One region of the Lysobacter stagni genome, then DNA from elsewhere that is predicted to be linked to it. Evidence: predicted binding sites of a transcription regulator. Region 1 holds the regulator's gene; each other region holds the start of a gene.

The links. The regulator HrcA, encoded in region 1, represses chaperone genes, less so after heat shock. The targets are predictions, from matches to a motif close to TTNGCACTCNNNNNNNNNGAGTGCNAA.
Region 2: rpoH (RNA polymerase sigma factor RpoH) is a predicted target of HrcA. The motif match lies at 1,019-1,045, and genes of this name have one in related genera.
Region 3: groES (co-chaperone GroES) is a predicted target of HrcA. The motif match lies at 1,196-1,222, and genes of this name have one in related genera.

What each region holds. Positions count from the first base shown of each region.
Region 1 covers NZ_JASGBI010000001.1:3,082,545-3,084,808, reverse strand. Annotated here, with positions in the region: gene recN (DNA repair protein RecN) at 1-285, opposite strand, end outside; gene hrcA (heat-inducible transcriptional repressor HrcA) at 419-1,471, shown strand; gene grpE (nucleotide exchange factor GrpE) at 1,616-2,137, shown strand.
Region 2 covers NZ_JASGBI010000001.1:1,196,077-1,198,340, forward strand. Annotated here, with positions in the region: gene QLQ15_RS05340 (response regulator) at 1-75, shown strand, start outside; gene ung (uracil-DNA glycosylase) at 72-797, shown strand; gene rpoH (RNA polymerase sigma factor RpoH) at 1,056-1,931, shown strand; gene QLQ15_RS05355 (hypothetical protein) at 2,118-2,264, shown strand, end outside.
Region 3 covers NZ_JASGBI010000001.1:354,575-356,838, forward strand. Annotated here, with positions in the region: gene groL (chaperonin GroEL) at 1-733, opposite strand, end outside; gene groES (co-chaperone GroES) at 850-1,137, opposite strand; gene QLQ15_RS01575 (helix-turn-helix domain-containing protein) at 1,624-2,031, shown strand; gene QLQ15_RS01580 (hypothetical protein) at 2,038-2,264, opposite strand, start outside.

The DNA of each region.
Region 1 (2,264 bases):
GCGGCGGATCTGGCAGGCGTCGTCCTCGTCCAGTTCGTTCTCCAGCAGCCAGGTCCGCGCCAGGGGCACGTCGTCCAGGGAGAACTCGGCGACCAGTTCGGCACGGTCGGCGCCATGGCGCACCACGCCGCTGTCGGCGCGCAGGCCCGACAGCAGGCCCAGTGCGTCCACCAGCAGCGACTTGCCGGCGCCGGTTTCGCCGGAGATCACGGTGAGGCCGGGGCCGAAGGCCAGTTCGGCCTCGCTGACCACGGCGAATTGTTTGAGCGAGAGGTGGACGAGCATCGGACCGCGATTGTGCCCTGTGTGGGTTGCCGCTTGATAGCCGGTCGCCGTCTCACCGCGTAGGAACGGGCGCGGGGAGTGCGATCGACGTCAAACCCTTGCGTCGCCCGCGAACCCGTCATATATCGCCGCCATGAGTCGCAAACCCGCCGATCCCAGCCTCGACCCGCGTGCCCGCCAGCTGCTGCGCACGCTGATCGGCCGCTACATCCACAGTGGCGAGCCCATTGGCTCGCAGACCCTCGCGCGCCACGCGGGGCTCGACGTCAGCCCGGCGACGATCCGCAACATCCTGGCCGACCTCGAGGACGCCGGGCTGCTCAGCGCGCTGCACCACTCGTCCGGGCGGGTGCCGACGGCGCAGGGCTACCGCCTGTTCGTCGATTCGCTGCTGCAGGTGCGGCCGTTGCCGGACAGCGACCTGGCGCGGCTGCGCGGCGAGCTGCCGCCGGGCTCGGGCACGCAGGCCCTGCTGGGCAGCGCCTCGGAGCTGCTGTCGGCGATGACCCATTTCGTCGGCGTGGTCAGCGTGCCGCGGCGCGAGCAGTTCGCCTTCCGCCGGATCGACTTCGTCCCGCTGGACGCCCAGCGCGTGCTGGCCATCGTCGTGTTCGCCGACAACGAGGTGCAGAACCGCATCGTGCAGACGCGGCGGGCCTTCGATGCCGGCGAGCTGGAGCGCGTGGCCAACTACCTCAACGCCCATTTCGCGGGGCGCACCGTGGCCGACATCCGCGCCACGCTGGTGCGCGAGCTGCGCAATGCCCAGGACGAGATGCAGCGGCTGCTGTCGCAGTCGGTGGAACTGGCCGACCAGGTCCTGGAACCCGCCCGCGACGACATGGTGCTTGCCGGCCAGACGCGACTGATGGGCGTGCAGGACCTGGCCGACCTGGACCGCCTGCGCGATCTGTTCGAGGCCTTTGCCCGCAAGCGCGAGATCCTGCAGCTGCTGGAGCGCACCGTGCAGGCGCCGGGCGTGCGCATCTTCATCGGCGAGGAAACCGGGCTGGCCCCGCTGGAGGGCATCTCGCTGGTGAGCGCGCCCTATGTGGCGGCGGGCAGCGGGCGCGTGCTCGGGGTGCTGGGCGTGATCGGGCCCACCCGCATGGCATACGAGCGGGTGATTCCGGTGGTGCAGGCGGCTGCGGACGCCCTGGGCGCGGCGCTCGACCCCGAAACCTGAGGCCGTGGCCGGCCGCGTGGCCGGCGTCCGTCGTGCGGTTCGTCTTGAAACCCGTGACAGCGGCCCCATTGCTGCCGTTGACGCGCCTTCGTGCGCGGTTTTCCGCATGTTTGAGCGCCCTTGGCGCAGGGAATGGAGCAACGCATGACTTCCAGCAATACCGGCGAACCCAACGACACGCCCGACGTGGCCCCCGATACCGAAGGCGCCCCGCTGGCGAACCAGCTCGAGGCCGCCCGGGCCGAACTGACACAGCTGCGCGAGGACTCGCTGCGCGAACGCGCCGAACTCGAGAACCAGCGCAAGCGCATGGCGCGCGAGCTCGACATGGCCCGCAGGTTCGCCAACGAGCGCCTGCTGTCCGAACTGCTGCCGGTGATCGACAGCCTGGAAGCGGGCCTGGCCGTGCCCGGCGACACCGCCGCGCACCTGCGCGAGGGCATGGAGCTGACCCTGCGTCAGCTGCTCAAGGTGGCCGGCGACAACGGCCTGATCGCGGTCGACCCGGTCGGCCAGCCGTTCAATCCCGAACACCACCAGGCCATGAGCATGGTCGAGGCCGCCGGCCATGCGCCCGGCAATGTGGTGCAGGTCTACCAGAAGGGCTGGTTGCTGAACGACCGGCTGCTGCGCCCGGCGCTGGTGGTCGTCGCCCGGCACGACTGAGGGGGCTGGCGCGCGCGACGAACGCGTCGCAGCCATCGTCGTGCGGTCCTTGCCCTTGAAGGGCAACGCCTGAACCCCAGATAGCGAACATCGGCGGACTGACCGCCCCAAGCATTCAAAGCATTCG
Region 2 (2,264 bases), 1.9 Mb from region 1:
CGCCTTCTGGTCACCAAGACGCTGTTCCAGCTTCGCCTGGCGCGCCTGGCGGAGCCGGCGACGCTGGACGCATGAACGAGGCCGCCGATCACGGCGCGCACGACCGCGTCCGTCTGGACCCCTCGTGGAAGGACCGGATCGGCGACTACCTGCAACGACCGGACATGCAGTCGCTGTCGGCGTTCCTGCGCGACCGCAAGGCCGCCGGGGCACGCATCTATCCACCCGGCCAGAACATCTTCGCCGCCTTCGACGCCACGCCATTCGAGGCGGTGAAGGTGGTCGTGCTGGGGCAGGACCCGTACCACGGCCCTGGCCAGGCGCATGGCCTGTGCTTCTCGGTGCTGCCCGGCGTGCCGGTGCCGCCGTCGCTGGACAACATCTTCAAGGAGATCCAGCGCGACCTCGGGATCGCCCGCCCCGATCACGGCTGCCTGCTGCCGTGGGCGCGCCGCGGTGTGCTGTTGCTCAACGCCGTGCTCACGGTGGAGGAAGGCCGGGCCGGGGCGCACCAGGGCAAGGGGTGGGAGGGCTTCACCGACCACGTGGTCGACGTGCTCAACCGCGAGCGCGAAGGCCTGGTCTTCCTGCTCTGGGGTAGTTACGCCCAGGCCAAGGGCAAGGTGATCGACCCGCGTCGCCATCGCGTGCTGAAGGCGCCGCATCCCTCGCCGCTGTCGGCGCACCGCGGCTTCCTGGGGTGCGGGCACTTCTCCGCCACCAACGAATACCTCGCCCGGAACGGGCAGTCGCCGATCGACTGGTCCCTTCCTCCGCGAGCCGAGCTGACCATCTGACCTCGTCGTCGGGAACTCCTGCGCCTGAATGCGGTCTCATCCCGTGGCTGGACGCGGCCCGGGCTCACGTTTCCTTCGGATCGCTGCCGATAGACTTGATGGCCAATCCTGGCCCGTCCAGCCAAGTGATTGATTTAAGTCGAGTTTCGCCCGTGCGCTCAGTCGAGCCGCGAGGCGGATGCTCGTTCCATTTCTGCAACACTGAGGAACTTCCAACCCCTTTAGCAGTCCCAGGACCCGACTGCTAAGATGCCTGCCATGACCCAGAACAGCCTCGCTCTTCCCCTGGTTTCCAACAACCTGCCGGTGCCGAGTGCGCTCGGTTCGCTGGACGCCTACGTCAATGCCGTGCATCGCATCCCGGTGCTGAGCGCTGAAGACGAACAGGCCCTGGCGCGTCGCTATCGCGACGACGAAGACCTCGACGCCGCCCGTGAGCTGGTCCATTCCCACCTGCGCTTCGTGGTCCACGTGGCCCGCGGCTACAACGGCTATGGCCTGCAGATCGGCGACCTCATCCAGGAAGGCAACATCGGCCTGATGAAGGCGGTCAAGCGCTTCGATCCCGAACAGGGCGTGCGCCTGGTTTCCTTCGCGGTGCACTGGATCCGCGCCGAGATGCACGAGTTCATCCTGAAGAACTGGCGCATCGTGAAGGTCGCCACGACCAAGGCGCAGCGCAAGCTGTTCTTCAACCTGCGCAAGTCGAAGACGCGCCTGGGCTGGATGAACGCCGAGGAAGTGCGTGCCGTCGCCCAGGACCTCAACGTCTCCGAGCGCGAAGTGCTCGAGATGGAATCGCGCCTTTCGGGCCGCGACATTGGTTTCGACGCACCGGACGAGGACGACGACAACGCGCCGCCGTCGCCGGTCGCGTACCTGCGCGCCGATGGCGAGGACCCCTCGCAGGCGTACGAGCGCAAGGACGAGGAAGACAGCCACCTGGCGCTGCTGCGCGAGGGCCTTTCCGGCCTGGACCAGCGTTCGCGCGACATCGTCAAACGCCGCTGGCTGGATGCGGACAGCAAGATCACGCTGCAGGAACTGGCCGACGAATACGGCGTCAGTGCCGAGCGCATCCGCCAGATCGAAGCCAATGCCCTGAAGAAGATGCGCGCGCTGTTCGCGGCGTAACCTTCCGAAGCGACATGCGACACGCGAACGGCCCGGACCTCCGGGCCGTTCTGCTTTCCGGCGTCCGTACGTTGCCTGCGCGGCCTTCACGCCGATTTCATCGCAGGGCCCCGAACGTGCGCGGGCCCTCCGCCACCGCGCGGTGCGGTGACAGGGAAGGGCGAACCCAACGCAAGGAGACTCAGGATGAGTGCGAAGCTTCCGATGGCGGCTTTGGTGCTGTGCGGTTCGATGCTGGGGACGTATGCGCCCGCGGCGAAGGCGGGAGACGTGAGCAATGCAACGCTCGCGTGCTACGTGGATACGTCGGCGTTCGACCAGCTGACGTCCGAT
Region 3 (2,264 bases), 2.7 Mb from region 1:
TGCCGGCCTTCGCGACGCCTTCCAGCACCGGCAGCAGGTCACGCACGTTGGAGATCTTCTTGTCGTGCAGCAGGATGAACGGGTCGTCCAGTTCGGCCTGCATCGACTGCTGGTTGTTGATGAAGTACGGCGACAGGTAGCCGCGATCGAACTGCATGCCCTCGACGACGTCGAGCTCGTTCTCCAGGCCCGAACCGTCTTCCACGGTGATCACGCCTTCCTTGCCGACCTTGTCCATCGCCTGGGCGATGAGGTCGCCGATGTTGGCATCGGAGTTGGCCGAGATCGTGCCGACCTGGGCGATTTCCTTCGAGGTCGACGACGGCTTGGAGATCTTCTTCAGCTCGTCGACGGCGGCGTGCACGGCCTTGTCGATGCCGCGCTTGAGGTCCATCGGGTTCATGCCGGCGGCGACCGCCTTCATGCCTTCGCGGATCAGCGCCTGCGCCAGCACGGTGGCGGTGGTGGTGCCGTCACCGGCGTTGTCGGAGGTCTTGGAAGCGACTTCCTTCACCATCTGCGCGCCCATGTTCTCGAACTTGTCTGCAAGCTCGATTTCCTTGGCGACGGACACGCCGTCCTTGGTGATGGTCGGGGCGCCGAAGCTCTTCTCGAGCACGACGTTGCGGCCCTTCGGGCCGAGCGTGGCCTTGACGGCATTGGCGAGCACATTGACGCCGCGCAGCATCTTGACGCGCGCGTCCTCACCGAAACGGATTTCCTTGGCAGCCATGTTGTTACCTCAAATGCGGAATGGGGAATGGAAAAGCGGAAACACAGACGCGGCGGCAGGAAGGGAGCGGGACTCGCGCGTTGCGCGTCGTTCGCCGCTTCGTTCCCGCCGGGCGATCAGCCGAGGACGGCGAAGATGTCGTCTTCCTTCACCACCAGGAATTCGGTGCCGTCGAGCTTGACCTCGGTGCCGCTGTACTTGCCGAACAGCACCTTGTCGCCGACCTTCACCTTCGGCGCGCGCACGTTGCCGTTGTCGAAGACCTTGCCTTCGCCGACGGCAACGACTTCGCCCTTGATCGGCTTCTCGGTGGCCGAGTCCGGGATCACGATGCCGCCAGCGGACATCTTTTCTTCTTCCATGCGCTTGATGACCACGCGGTCGTAGAGCGGCTTGATATTCATCGCGACTGTCTCCGGGGATTTCGTAAGTGGTTGATACGACGGGGAAAGGAGTGGGATTTTAGCAATCGTCCCCGGTGAGTGCCAACGACCGGGGCGAAGAAAACCCGGCGAACCGGGATGGGCGAGAGATGGGGCGCCGCCGGAGGCTTTCAAGGGTCCGCCGGGCAATCGCGCAAAAAGAAAGAGCGCGTCCCGTGGAACGCGCTCTTTGGTGCGGAGCAGGCTGTCCTGAGCATGGCGCGTCCTTGCACCCCGATCCCCGAACCGACGCCTTGTCACGGCCAACCATCCTTGGCGGCACGAGGTCGATCTTGCCGCTCCGGGCGAGTGGCGGCCAGAGGTCGACTGCTGACTTTGGGTAGCCAAACCCTCGAAAAAAGTGTGAAAAACGTCGGGTTTGACTTGCATCAGCGCGGCGTAACGCTACCCTGAGCGCACAGCATTGGGTGTATTTTGTTCACCAGGTGAGTACAGGTAGCAGGTGCGATGACCCCTCAACAACGCATTCGCCTGGCCCGCCGGCACGCGGGTTTATCGCAAGCCGCGCTGGGCGCCGTCGTCGGGGTGCAACGCAGCGCCGTCGGCCACTGGGAAGCCGCGCGCGGCAAGTTTCCGAGCGTGGCCCACCTGCGCGAGGTGGCCCTTGTCACCGGCGTGCAGTTCGAATGGCTGGCCACCGGGCGGGGCAACATGAGCCTGTCGGCCGACACCGCGCTGGATTCGGTGGCCGCCGCGGAGGCGATGCTGGTCGAGGACCCGCTGGAGCTGCGCCTGCTCGCCGCCTTCCGGGAAGCCCCGACGCGCGCCAAGGCGCCGCTGGTGGAACTGGCGGAACAACTGGCCGAGATGCGCACCGGCCGCGGCCGCACGGCCACGCCGGGTCGCGCCCGGTGAACGGTCTCAGCCGCCCGCCAGGCGCCTGACCGCCGCGGGCGGCAATGTGGCGCAATCGGCCGAGGGCTCGAAACCGGAGGTCGCCGTTTCATCGCCCTGCACCAGCTGGACCTTGTGCGGCGCACTCGGGCCGAGGGCGAAGGTCCATACCGCGCGGATCTGCCCCTGCATCGGCGGCTCGGCCAACAGCGCGCCATCGGGGCCGATATAGACCAGATCGTTCGTCGAAGCGT